Regions from separate parts of the Paenibacillus sp. HGF5 genome, predicted to be linked through region 2. Evidence: a T-box and tRNA genes for the amino acid it is inferred to sense, from the RefSeq annotation. Region 2 holds a T-box; the other holds one or more tRNA genes.
What was found. The T-box of region 2 lies ahead of HMPREF9412_RS11095 (arginine--tRNA ligase). A T-box ahead of a tRNA ligase gene usually reads a tRNA of that ligase, here a tRNA-Arg.
Positions count from the first base shown of each region.

Region 1: it encodes a tRNA-Arg, which carries the amino acid that the T-box ahead of HMPREF9412_RS11095 (arginine--tRNA ligase) is inferred to sense. The anticodon was not compared.

Region 1 is NZ_AEXS01000131.1:14,865-21,717, reverse strand. It holds gene HMPREF9412_RS20460 (ABC transporter substrate-binding protein) at 32-1,084, shown strand; gene HMPREF9412_RS20455 (hypothetical protein) at 1,318-1,572, shown strand; gene HMPREF9412_RS20450 (PdaC/SigV domain-containing protein) at 1,712-2,785, shown strand; gene clpP (ATP-dependent Clp endopeptidase proteolytic subunit ClpP) at 3,388-3,984, opposite strand; tRNA gene HMPREF9412_RS20440 (tRNA-Arg) at 4,147-4,221, opposite strand; gene HMPREF9412_RS20435 (sugar-binding transcriptional regulator) at 4,480-5,523, shown strand; gene gap (type I glyceraldehyde-3-phosphate dehydrogenase) at 5,623-6,627, shown strand; gene HMPREF9412_RS20425 (phosphoglycerate kinase) at 6,823-6,853, shown strand, end outside.
Region 2 is NZ_AEXS01000067.1:1,830-8,682, forward strand. It holds gene HMPREF9412_RS11075 (DEAD/DEAH box helicase family protein) at 1-1,405, opposite strand, end outside; gene HMPREF9412_RS11080 (GNAT family N-acetyltransferase) at 1,552-1,995, opposite strand; gene HMPREF9412_RS11085 (EamA family transporter) at 2,128-2,556, shown strand; gene HMPREF9412_RS11090 (class I SAM-dependent methyltransferase) at 2,701-3,465, shown strand; T-box leader at 3,524-3,749, shown strand; gene HMPREF9412_RS11095 (arginine--tRNA ligase) at 3,810-5,672, shown strand; gene HMPREF9412_RS11100 (hypothetical protein) at 5,757-6,197, opposite strand; gene HMPREF9412_RS11105 (GNAT family N-acetyltransferase) at 6,259-6,723, opposite strand.

The DNA of each region.
Region 1 (6,853 bases), on a different contig from region 2:
ACATGCAAGTGGAAAGAGAGGAGATATTGAATTGAAAAAATCAAGATGGACCCGCCTGCTGACGGCAGGCATGGTTGCGGTATTGTCTGTAGGACTGCTGGCCGGCTGCGGCTCGGATAAGGAGACGCTTCATATTTACAGCTGGGCGGATAACTTCGATCCCGAGGTGCTGAAGGACTTTGAGGAGAAGTTCGACGTGAAGGTAACCTACGACAACTACGCGAACAATGAAGACCTGCTGGCTAAGATCAAGGCTGGCGGCAGCGGTTATGACCTCATTCAGCCGTCCGATTATATGGTCAAAACGATGATTGAATCGGAGCTGCTTGAGCCGCTTGACATGAATAATATCCCGAACTTCGTCAATATTACGGATACTTTCAAAGATCCGTCTTATGACCCGGGCAATAAATATTCGATCGTTTACACGTCCGGCGTAACGGGAATTGCATATAACAAGAAGTATGTGAAGGACGAAATCAACAGCTGGGAAGACCTCTGGAATCCGGAATACAAGGGCAAAGTCCTGCTTCTGGACGACAACCGGGAAATGATCGGCATGGCGCTGAAAAAGCAAGGGAAATCCAACAGCAGCACGGATGAGGCCGAAATCACGGCTGCATCCGATGAGCTGAAGACACTGCTGCCGAATGTCCTTGCGTTTGATACGGACAATATCAAGCAGAAGATGATTCAGGAAGAAGGCTGGATTGCCACGGTTTGGTCCGGAGACGCGGCGTTCATCGCGGCGGAGAATCCGGATGTGGCGTACGTGGTGCCTGAAGAAGGAGCGACCATATTCTCGGACAACTACGCGATTCCTAAAGGTGCGAAGAATAAGGAGCTGGCCGAGAAATTCATCAACTTCATGATGGAGCCTGAAGTCAGCGCCAAAAACTATGAATTTATCGGATACAGCAATCCGAACACCAAAGCGATGGAATTCCATAGCGAGGAATACCGCGCCAATACGATGATCAACCTGACGGAAGAGGAGCTGGGACGTACCGAGTGGCTTGATAATGTCGGTGACTCGCTCTCCGTCTATGATCGTTTATGGACCGAACTGAAGAGCGGTCGTTAGTATAAGCTTCGGTTCTTCATATTTTTGTAATAAAGGAAGCCTGTCCCCTAAGGGGATGGGCTCTTTTTTTTGCAGAGCAGAATGAGACATTAGTCCCGAAGTGGGAAGAATTGGCCGATTTTCAGGAATTCCACCACAACTTCAGGATCCTTTTCGTTGTTATATATAAGGAGGGTGTATACCGTTTAGACCCGTTTTTTATAAATGGGGTATCCCGGAAAGGAAGAGGCAGCTTGAGTGATCTGACGAGCATGGGGTTTATTGCTTTGATTGTTGCAGGAATCGCGGCTGTTTTATTTCTGAATTTTTTCAGGAAAAGCGCGCTGCATCTGCTGCTGACGAGCATTCACAGTGCACTCGTTGGCATCGGCTTGATTCTTCTTGCTTACGTTGTCCAAGGCAGTGAACTATTGCTGCTTGCGGGTTCAAGTGCTCTCTTGTTCGGTGTGTTTCTTAGCGCAGCGGCGTTCGTCCGGAAAGAATCATGAGAATGTATAGGTCCTATGGCATGGAGTCAAAATTGTCATTCACTTTGTTACCAATACATTGAAAGCTTTCCTTATAATGATTAAGGGTAATAGATTAACAACTAACGGAAACTTAATTTAACAAAGGTGGAATTCTGATATGAATCCTAAATTTCGTGTATGTGCATCATTAATTGCAACTAGTGTCCTGCTTGGTAGTCTTGGTTTGAGCGGACAGGTCATCGATGCAAGCGCCGCTAAGGCACCCGTTTCCGCCAGCCAAAAAACGTCGAAGAATGAAGTTGTACTGAAATGGAACGGCAAAACCTTGTCACAAAAAGGTCTAGTGCTGCATGGGGTAACTTATGTGCCAGCGACCGCTTTGCGGGATGGTCTGGGGATGCCTCTTAAATATGATTCCAAAAACCGTACGTATACACTGGGTAATGGCTATAACAAGCTGAGCGCCGCCGTGTATGCTGCAAGCGAAATCGGCATTCTGGTGAACGGTTCGTATGCCGGCGAGCCTGGCGGACAGATCATCAATGGACGTCTGTATCTGCCGTTCAAAACGATCAGCGAATACATGGGCATTCAGGGACAGTGGAATCCTTCCTTGAAAACACTGAGCATGACACAGAAGAAGCTGAATGACATTACCATTAAATCGGTTGCGCTCAAGAAGAATATTCAGGGCGTAGACGCTGTTGTGAATTATCCTGTAATCAGCGGACTCGATAATGCAGAGGTCCAAGCCGAAATCAACAAAGTGTTGAAAGAAAATGCGTCCGGCGTAATCACCGGTGCGGAAGGAAACGCCGAGGAATTCCCGCCGTCGGAATCCAGTTTCCCTTACGAATTCAGCGGTGACTTCGTGGTCCATTACAACCAGAACGACATCCTGAGCATTACGGCGTATGATTATTCGTACACCGGCGGTGCCCATGGCATGACCTTCCGTAAAAGCTTCACGTTCTCCTTGAAGGACGGCAAGCAAATGAAGCTGGGGGATTTCATCAACATGCAGGGCAAGAACAAGCAGAAGCTGAACAACCTTGTGCTGAGCAAGATGAAGAAAGAGGGAGGTTACCTCGGCGGTTTTGAGGGAGTGCCTGCCGATGCCGACTTCTACGTGAAGGATAACGCGGCGGTGCTGTACTTCCAGCTTTATGAGTACACCGCCTATGCCTATGGATTTCCTGAGTTTGAGCTGAAGCTGAAAGAGTGGAAGTAAGAGTTACGATAACGATTTGTGTAACTTGCAATCATTTATTAATTAATAAGTTTCACTAGATACATGATGCTGTCCTGATGTAACACTGTGCCGGAACCAGTTGTGAAAAGTCCCCTGATCACGTGAGCGTGGAGTGTATACTCCTGCTTCCTGCGGTCAGGGGATTTTCGCGTTATCGAGAGGCTTGCCTCGATGACAACATGCCTGTCTTGTACATCTTGCACACTGTTTCTGCTCCCTGTACACGAATGGTTCGTAGTCCGTGGCAAGCAAGCCGTTCGGTGAAATCCTACATGAAAGCAGTGAGGGTGGTACTCTTTTATTTTCCCTCCCCTCAAGTTAAGGCAGGCCTTTTAGGAGGGGAGTCTTACCGCTTTAGGTTTTATTGAAAAAGTTGTCCCCTCCAGTGAGAATATCCTTGGAGGAGCAACGCGTTCGCCTTTGACATCGGGAAACCTCCCTGTCCATTCATTCAAGTTTCCCGATTTCAACAGCGACCGGAGGGGATACTCTCACTATTTAGTACTCGAAGTTTTCAATGATTCAGAGAATAAGAAAGGACAGGCACCGGATAACGGCGCCTGCCCTTTACTTCATTTCTTTTATAAGCCTTGCGGTGGTGTGTTTTCCAGTACTTGATCGATCAGGCCATACTCTTTGGCTTCGTCAGCCGTCATGAAGTAGTCGCGATCAGTATCCTTCTCGATGCGCTCCAGCGGTTGGCCGGTGCGTTCGGACAGGATGCGGTTCAGCTTGTCGCGCATTTTCAGAATGCGGCGGGCACGGATTTCAATATCCGTGGCTTGACCTTGTGCGCCGCCGAGCGGCTGGTGAATCATGATCTCGCTGTTAGGCAGACCGTAGCGTTTGCCTTTGGCGCCTGCGTTGAGCAGGAATGCGCCCATGGAAGCAGCCATGCCGACACAGATCGTCGAGACGTCCGGTTTGATGAACTGCATCGTATCGAATATCGCCATACCTGCGGTAATGGAACCGCCAGGGCTGTTGATGTAAAGATGAATATCCTTCTCGGGATCCTCAGCCGACAAGAACAGCATTTGGGCAATGATGGAATTGGCGACCACGTCATTTACGTCGGAGCCGAGGAAGATAATGCGGTCTTTCAGCAATCTGGAATAGATGTCGTACGCCCGCTCACCGCGGTTGCTTTGTTCAACGACCATAGGTATAAAACTCACGTGGAAAACCTCCTCTTAAGTACCTCATATAAATACTGTTACCGTATTACCCACATGATAAACAATTTAAATCAAAAAGTCAAAGAAAGTCAAACTATTGAGTAAAAAAAAGAGCCGTTATGGGCACTTTAGGGTAATCAGTATAGAGAATAAATGTTATAATGGCGCGCCCGCGAGGAATCGAACCTCGATCTCAGGCTCCGGAGGCCTACGTCATATCCATTGGACCACGGGCGCACAAAAATCAGCAACGAAGTTGATTATACCGCATCTATTTGAAAAATACAATAGCGGACAAAACTTTGTTCCTATTATATAGACGAGCCGGTAGTTGGCCATAATGTATAAGAATGCCTGGGGTAGAGAAATATACTTTCGGACACTTGCAACCGGCATGATTATTGGTTAGAATAAGGGTGGGACTTAAAAAGTTTAACTGGGACATTTTACGACCAGGTAAGGAGAGCCGAGACGAAGTTTGCAGGAGTGGAATGCATGCGTAACCTATTAGAAATACAAGAGCAACTTCTGCCGGATCTGATGGACACTCTTAAACGAAGGTATACCATCCTTCATCAGATCAAGTTGTCCGGAATTGTTGGCCGAAGAACACTGGCTTCATCGCTATCGATGACCGAGCGTGTTCTCAGAGCAGAGACTGATCTTCTGAAAGCGCAAGGGCTGATCGAGATTGAAACGCTCGGCATGCGGATCAGCGGCTCAGGGATATGCTTGCTGGAGGAGTTGGAACCGGTCATGAATGAGTTGTTCGGACTGGTTGAACTGGAAGAGAAGATTCGTCAGGCTTACGGGCTTCGTAAAGTGGTCATTATTCCCGGTGACAGCGAGTCATCTCCGGAAGTCAAACGTGAGCTTGGCCGGGCCGGAGCAAGAACGCTGCTTAACTTTGTCCAGGATGGAGATACGATTGCTGTTACAGGCGGCTCCACGCTCGCCGAAGTGGCAGAGCAGATGTCCTCTTTGCCTGGCGGAGAACCGTTGACAAGCACTTGGTTTGTGCCGGCCCGAGGCGGCCTCGGGGAGAGCATGGAGATTCAAGCGAACACCATTGCTTCCAAAATGGCTAAGCGCGTTGGGGCTGAGTACCGATTGCTTCATGTACCGGATCTGCTCAGCGAGGATGCTTATCAATCGTTGGTTCAGGATCAGCACATCCAGGAGATCGTGGATGTGATCAGGCGCAGCCGCGTCATTATTCACGGCATCGGAGATGCCATGGAGATGGCCAGACGGCGCAAGCTGGATGAAGGCTCTATCCGGAACTTGCAGGCAGATGGCGCGATCGCGGAATCCTTCGGCTATTATTTCAGCGAAGATGGCGAAGTTGTCCACAAAATGCTTACCCTTGGACTCCGGCTTGAGGATATTATGCGGACGGAGACCATCATCGGCATTGCCGGAGGGCAAGGCAAGGGCAAAGCGATCCACGCGGTGCTGAAATTCGGGCACGAGGACATTCTCGTTACGGATGAAGCCGCGGCATTGGAAGTCGAGAAGGAAATTGACGCCGGCATCTGAGTCCGCGGGCGTACAACTGATTTTTCATTATTGTTGTCTTGATTGGCTTAACGGCCAATCTTGAATATATAAATTTTACAAATATGGAGGGAACTACTCATGGTTAAAGTAGGTATTAACGGTTTTGGACGTATTGGACGTAACGTATTCCGCGCTGCGCTGAACAACAGCGAAGTTGAAATCGTAGCAATCAACGATTTGACGGACGTAAAAACGCTGGCACACCTTTTGAAATATGACACGACTCATGGCAGACTGAATGCAACTGTTGAAGCTAAAGAAGGCGCACTCGTTGTAAACGGCCGCGAAGTGAAAGTATTCGCTGAGCGTAACCCTGAAGCATTGCCTTGGGCTGAGTACGGCGTTGAAATCGTTGTAGAATCCACTGGTATTTTCACAGCGAAAGACAAAGCTTCCGCTCACTTGAAAGGCGGCGCTAAGAAAGTTATCATCTCCGCTCCAGCTACTGACGAAGATATCACCATCGTTATGGGCGTTAACGAAGACAAATACGATGCAGCTAACCATACTGTAATCTCCAACGCTTCTTGTACAACAAACTGCTTGGCTCCTTTTGCTAAAGTTCTTGACGAGAAGTTCGGTATCGTTAAAGGCATGATGACTACGGTTCACTCCTACACGAATGACCAGCAAGTGCTTGATCTTCCGCACAAAGACCTGCGTCGTGCTCGTGCAGCTGCTGAAAACATCATTCCATCCACAACAGGTGCTGCTAAAGCGGTTAGCCTCGTTCTGCCACAATTGAAAGGCAAATTGAACGGTATGGCAATGCGTGTACCTACGAAGAACGTTTCCGTAACGGACCTCGTAGTTGAGCTGTCCCAAAACGTAACCCTTGAAGATGTAAACGGAGCTCTGAAAGCAGCTGCTGAAGGCCCGCTGAAAGGCATCTTGAACTACTCCGAAGAGCCGCTTGTATCCAGCGACTACAATGGCGATCCAGCTTCTTCCACTATCGATTCGCTCTCCACTATGGTAGTTGGCGACAACATGGTGAAAGTTGTTTCTTGGTATGACAACGAGTGGGGCTACTCCAACCGTGTCGTTGACCTCGCTGCTTACATCGCAAGCAAAGGTCTGTAATTGATCTAGCCATTCAATCGAAGAGGAGTTCCGTTCACGGGTCTCCTCTTTGGTTCATGGTTTTTCCTTGTTTTCATGCCAGAGCACTGGGAAGAATAGATAAGAATCCGGGCGCTGGTTAGACGATAGAGAGAGATACGAGAGCAACTGCATGCTGTCGGTGAGGAGAATAGTTTTCTTAGGAGGAACGTGGAGATGAACAAGAAAAGTGTACGTGATGTAGAAG
Region 2 (6,853 bases):
GCTCAAAAATCGGGACAACTCCGAGCCGATGCAGCGGTTTCTCGTCGTCCGCATCCTTCGGCAGGTCCTCCTTGCGGATATAATCGGTCAAGATCACCATCCGCATGCTCTCCCCCAGCATGGAGCGCTCGAATTCAAGAATGCGGCCAATGCTGTGCAGTTTCGAAACGCTCTGGACCAGCATTTTATCAATCGCAGGCGTCGATCTCATATACACCTTCCGCCGTTCAATCATCCCCAACCGGCTGAGCCTCTTCTGCAACGCCTTTAACTCCGGCAGCTCGCGATCAATATGGGCATCTTTATACAGCATGCCGCCAAGGAGCTCCTCCAGCCACTCCTCCGTAAAGTCGGGCGTTTCCTTCTCTTTCATGCCGAGCAGCTTCACCCCCTCCTTCCAGATCGGGCGATTGGCAGCTCGCAGATAGAGCACCATGCTGGAGTAATACCCCGGGGAAGACAAAATGTCCTCCATATACGCTTCGGACCGTGTTATCCAGGGGTGATGGACGATCAACTCCGCCAAAAACTCATCTCGGACCAACTCGTCTTTGACCTGTTGTGCCTGCATTCGAAATTCCCGCAGCTTAGCGGCCTCTTCATGAGTTGGCCTTGTCAGGCTGATATAATCCTGATGGGGACACAACTCCCCATGGCGAACCAGCTCGGGCACGCTGATCTCCTCGTCGATAGGGCCGCAAAGCTCGATATACCGCTGCCACTCCCTCGGATTGACATCGTATGGCGGAGTGGCCGTAAGCGCGATCTTGGTCGGCTCGTCCAGCATCTCGCACAGCTGCATGGCGCTTTGCCACCAAGACATTCGAAGATGATGCGCCTCGTCAAAAATGAGTGTATGATATCCCTGCCGCTTCAACAATTCCAGAGCTTCTTGAGCCTCGGTACCGTCCGTGATATCATCCTCGCGGACACCGTCCCTCCCGGCCGGTTCAGCCTCAGCGTCTTCCATGCCCGTATCCGAAAACTCCTGATTCTCATCACCGGTTTGGTCCGCTTGCACCATCCCCGCGGTGACCTTCTTCGCAGAAGTCGGCTGCCCTGCTGCACTAATCAGGCTGTGGAGGGCTTGATAGGTCGTAATCGTTACCAATGCCGGTCGCTTGAGCGAGGTCGAGACCCACTCCGGCTGGACATCTTCGTCAAGAAACAGCTCCACAAGACGGCTTGCCCATTGCTGTTTAATGGTGATGGTGGGAGCCAATATAATCGTCGGCCGATTTATCCGAAGCATGACCTCCAGTCCAAGAACGGTCTTCCCCGAACCCGGCGGCGCCACCAGATGCAGTTGGCGATTCTTCAGATGATGGTCAAGCCCGTGAAGCACGCGCTTCTGATAGGAGCGCCAAGGATAGCGAAACGACAGGTTGCTCGGAAAAAACTTCATTGACTCCTCCAGTTTAGCTGCACTCCCTTTTTCATTGGATAGCTTAAAATATACTGTCTATCGATGTTCTTTGACCAAAGAAAGGCTGCGTTTCGAAAATACTATACTCGCGATTATCGTGGACTCAGCTGTGCCGATCCATGACATTACCGCAGCTGCATATGAAGTAGCGGAAACGGCTTTCCGGAACCATCCAGCTCCGAACGGCCGATCTGCACGAATCCGTATTTTTTATAAAAAGCGTGGGCCTTGGGGTTCTGTTCATTCACATCCACTTGAAGTCCACGCCCCTTCAGCCGTTCGGCATGCCGGATCAATTTTGTTCCCGTCCCTTGGCCGTGGTGCAGGGGATCCACAAACAGCATCTCGATTTTGGAGCCGTCCAGTCCGATAAATCCAATCGCTTGCTGTTCCGTATTCAAGCATATCCAGATCTCCACGGACCTCAGTGCCCCGCTTTGCATCATGCCATAATAGAACCGGATATCTTCCTCCGTCAGAAAATCGTGCGTTTGAGATACGGCACGAAGCCATAATTCCACCAGCTGATCATGGTAAGTTTCCGTATAAGCCGCGATATGATGTGTCATTTTTCATCCAACCCTTTCCAAGTCGTTCAATCCTTTGAACACTCATGAGATCCTTCAAATTGCTCTATACTATTATAAAGGAATCCGGTACATTAATCAGAGACTTTATCTTGTCAAAAAGGAGAGGTACGCATGCCATTATGGCTTGTATACGCATTGCTGTCGGCAGTCACGGCGGCACTTGTGGCCATTTTCGGAAAAATAGGCCTGCAAAACATCGATGCCAATTCGGCAACGGCCATTCGCTCCGTCATTATGGCCCTGTTTCTGCTAGGGGTCGTAGGGGTTCAGGGGAAATTCTCGGAGCTCGGAGAAATTCTGGTTCAAAAAAAGGCACTCAGCTTTATTGTGCTCAGCGGCATCGCGGGCGCTTTGTCCTGGCTGTTTTATTTTCTGGCGTTAAAATACGGCAAAGTATCGCAGGTAGGTCCTATCGATAAACTGAGCGTGGTCATTGCCGTGATTCTGGCCTTTGTGTTTCTGGGTGAGAAGATCTCCTGGATTAACGCAGCCGGCGTTGCACTCATTGCCGTTGGCGCGCTTCTTGTTGCCGTTAAATAGTCCCCTGCATAAAACCGCTGACACAGCGGCTTTTTGTTTATTCATTTATTGTTAAAACCTATCAATGTTATCGAATTTATATATTTCTAATTATAAGACAATCATGTCACAATGAGGATAAATCATGCGTGGAGGGGTGTTGTTATGTCAGAGCAAGTATGGAAGCCTTACGATTACGATCGACAGCTATCGTTTGTATCTGCTTATGGAAAAGGAGCGGCAGAGCTGCTGGCGCCTCAACCCGGAGAACGGATTCTCGATCTGGGCTGCGGAACCGGCGACTTGACTCATGAAATTTCCAAATCCGGCGCTCATGTCACCGGCATGGATTATTCCAGCGAGATGATTGAGCGGGCCAAAAGCAAATATCCTGGACTTCCGTTTCTAGCCGGGGATGGCGAGAACTTCGAAACCGAAACGCCATACGACGCCGTCTTCTCAAACGCGGCCCTGCACTGGATGAAGGATGCTGAAGGCGTGGTACGCTCCGTACATGGAGCCCTTAAACCCGGCGGCCGATTCGTTGCCGAGTTCGGAGGCAAAGGGAATATAGACGGCATCTACCAAGCCTTGAAAACCGTGTTCGTCGATCATTATGGAATCGATGCGGACAGCCGGAATCCGTGGTATTTTCCTAGTCTTGGCCAGTATGCCAGCCTGCTAGAAGCCCAAGGGTTCCGCGTGCATCTCGCCCATCATTTCGACCGTCCCACACGATTGTCCGAAGGCAAGAACGGCATAAAGTTTTGGCTGCTGCATTTTGGCGATTGCTTTTTTGCCGGATTCTCGCCTGAAGCGAAGGACGAAGCGATCGCTCGCATCAGCCAAGCTGCTCAATCGACGCTATGGCAAGAGGATGCTTTCTACGCGGATTACCGGCGCCTGCGAGTATTTGCAGAAAAGATTTAGCCATTTGGGGGTTGCTTTTCTAAATAGAATGGTTATAATATGAAAAAACTTGAGAATATTATTTTCGTTGATTGGGAGAGTAACTGCACTTGACTTTAGTCCAAGCGAGCCGGGAGGGTGGAAACCGGTACAAAGTCGGCCGTGAAGCGGACCCAGGAGATGGCCTTCCGAAGCACCATGCTGTAGGGAGCCCCGGCTTACGCCGTTATCGTATGAAGGTGGTTAGACCCTTGCGGGGTTTAACAACAAGAGTGGTACCGCGAGCACAAGTCCTCGTCTCTTTAGGAGATGGGGGCTTTTTTGATTTTCTGAGTCGTTTTTATATTTTCAAAGGGGGATTTACCGTGTTAAGTCAAAAGATTATTTCGAGCCTTCAACAAGCCGTGAACCAGGTCTGCGAAGCTTACGGCACCAAACTTCCGGAGTCCACTCCGATTCGGATCGAGCAGCCTGCCAGCATGGAACATGGGGATTACGCAACCAACGTTGCGATGCAGCTTGCGAAGGTGCTCCGCAAGGCTCCCCTGCAAATCGCCGAGCTGATCCAAGCCGAGCTCGAGCAGGACGCATCCTACAAACAGCTCGTCCGCTCGACTGAGATTGTCGCCCCGGGCTTTATGAATCTGCGCATCGATTGGGAGTATTGGGCGAGCCACCATTTTGAACTCCCCCCGGCAGCTAACGAAAAGATCGTCATTGAGCACACGTCCATCAACCCGAATAAGTCCGCCCATATCGGGCATCTTCGAAATTCCTGTATCGGAGATACACTTGTGAGATTAATGAGGAAGCTGGGTTACGAGGTCGAGGTGCATAATTATATCGACGACCTGGGCAATCAGCTGGCGGATACGGTGGTCGGCTTGCTCCACACGCCCCTGACGAAGGAGCATGCCCGGTTCGGCGATTACTGCTGGGACGTGTACTCAAGCACCAATAAAGCCTACGAAAGGGAGCCGGGGCTGGTTGAGCATCGGACCGAGGTTCTGCACGCATTGGAAGAGGGCAATCAGAACCTTTCCTGGATTGGACTGCTCGTTGCCGAGCGAATCGTTAAGGAGCATCTTGAGGAGATGAAGCAGTTCGGCATTGAATACGATCTGCTTGTATGGGAGAGCAGCATTGTTAAGGAGGGATTCTGGGCGTCCGCGTTCGAGCTGTTGAAGAATACCCCGCTGTTCCATCAGGAAACCGAGGGTAAACTTGCAGGCTGCTGGGTACTCAAGCAATCAGGAACCGAAGCCGGAGACGAGGCGGAGTCGGACCACAGCATCGATAAAGTGCTGGTGCGCTCCAATGGCATCCTGACTTACACCGCCAAAGACATCGCCTACCACTTGTGGAAATACGGCGTGCTTTCCAATGATTTTGTATATAAAAAATTCACCGACGAGGTTTGGACGACGAGCTCGCACGCCGAGGAGCGTACTTACGGCAAAGCGGACATGGTCATCAACGTCATTGATTACAGGCAGCAGTACCCGCAGGCGATGGTGAAGCAGGCTTTGGAAGGCCTGGGCTTCCAACAAGAGGCTGAGAAGCTGCGCCATGTCAGTTACGGCGTCGTCTCGTTAAGCCCTTCCGCTGCAGCGGATCTCGGCATCGATACTTCCGACGGTAAGGCATCCTATGCGATGTCCGGACGTCAAGGAATCGGGATCAAAATCACCGAGCTTATTCATCAAGTAGCCAAGGTCATCGAGGACACCCGGTCCGATAAAAACGGTTTGTCCAGCCATGCGATCGCAACCGCCTCCATCCGTTACTACCTGCTTCGCTTTGCACTGCAAACCGAGGTGGTGTTCGATCTGAAGCAGGCCACTGAAATATCGGGAAATACGGGGGTGTATTTGCTCTATTCCTACGCGCGTGCACTCAGCGTGCTTAATAAAGCTCAAGAAGCCGAGGTTACGCCGTCTGTGCCTTCCCGGTTCCCTGCCATGGAAAAAGCGGAACATGCGCTGCTGCGGCATATTAGCACCTGGCATGATACCTTATATGCCGCCGGACGGGATCTATCTCCTAGTGCCATTTGCAACTTCACCTATGAGCTGTGCTCCCTGTTCAACAATTTTTACTCGGCATGCCCGATTCTGAAGGCGGAGGAGGAAGTTCTCCAATTCCGTGTATGGCTCACTTCCTTATTCAAGAACACCCTTGGCGAAGCGCTGGAGGTGCTGGGTTTGCCTACTCCGAGCCGGATGTAAATTCACTCTGATGAATGAGCGGATCATGACTTATAAAAAAGCCACCGTACTATTATGTTGATCAAGTACGGTGGCTTTCTTATTTTATTGCAATCCTCTGACGGTCAATCTGACCTGAACGCCGTCTGCCGCCGGCTCTTCCTGCAGGGTCCAGTTGACAGCCAGCGCTTCCTTCAAGCGAGCCAACTGCTCCTTCTGGAGCTTCAATCCTTCGATAATGCCCTCGCCCACGCTGAAATCGGATTCCGAGCTGATGCGGAAGGCTTCCTCCAGCCAGATCTTCAACCCGTTGCGGGTATTAAACGTAATTTGGTACCCCTCGCTAACGGCCTTCTCCAGATCTTCCCCATGCTCTTTTGCGTAAGAGAATAATTCCTCATAGTGAAAATGACCGTTATTGGCGATTTGGAATCTTTCTGCCTCACCAGAGCGCACAGCCTCCAGCAGATCGGAAGAAGTCAGCCCCGATTTTCTGGCATGCTCCAATAGAATGGCGGTATTCTGTGATATTTTAGTAAGCTGCATGCTCGATGCCTCCTCGATAGGGTTCGTAAAATATTTTTTCTTCTATTATAAGACCAAATGGCTAGGATGTCAGACTCTTCTCAAAACATAAACTATATTCGCTCCCGATGTATTCGCCAAACGGTTCAATCTGAGCATACCCCAGCTTCTTGTAAAAATGAACGGATTCCTTCTGCGGTTCGCCTGTTTCGAGGCGCGAGAGACGATAGCCCCGCTTCTTCGCTTGTTCTTCCAGAAAGAGCAGGATCCGGGAAGCTATTCCCCTATTCCGGTAAGGGACATCCACGAAAAACCGTTTAATTTCAACCGATTCTGCATCCAGCGGCCGGATGGCTCCGCAGCCGACAGGCTGGCCATCATGGTAAGCCACCACGAATAGCGTTTCGTTTACTTTGGGATCGGCCAGATCCAGCCCGAATATGCCTTCCGCCGGGTATAACGTCGATAAATAATCGTCCAGCTTCGCGATGAGCTCCTGAAGATCCTTGTGAGTCTCTCTTACCAAAGTCATAGTGATGTCATTCATCCCATGCATCCCTCCACTGTTCTAATCGTGTCACGAATACCATTCGTTTGCAAGAATGCCTTCCGGCCGACTGCGATGTAATCCTACCGAAGCGTAGGCGCAGGCGGAACCCCAACTCGGGGTTCTCATT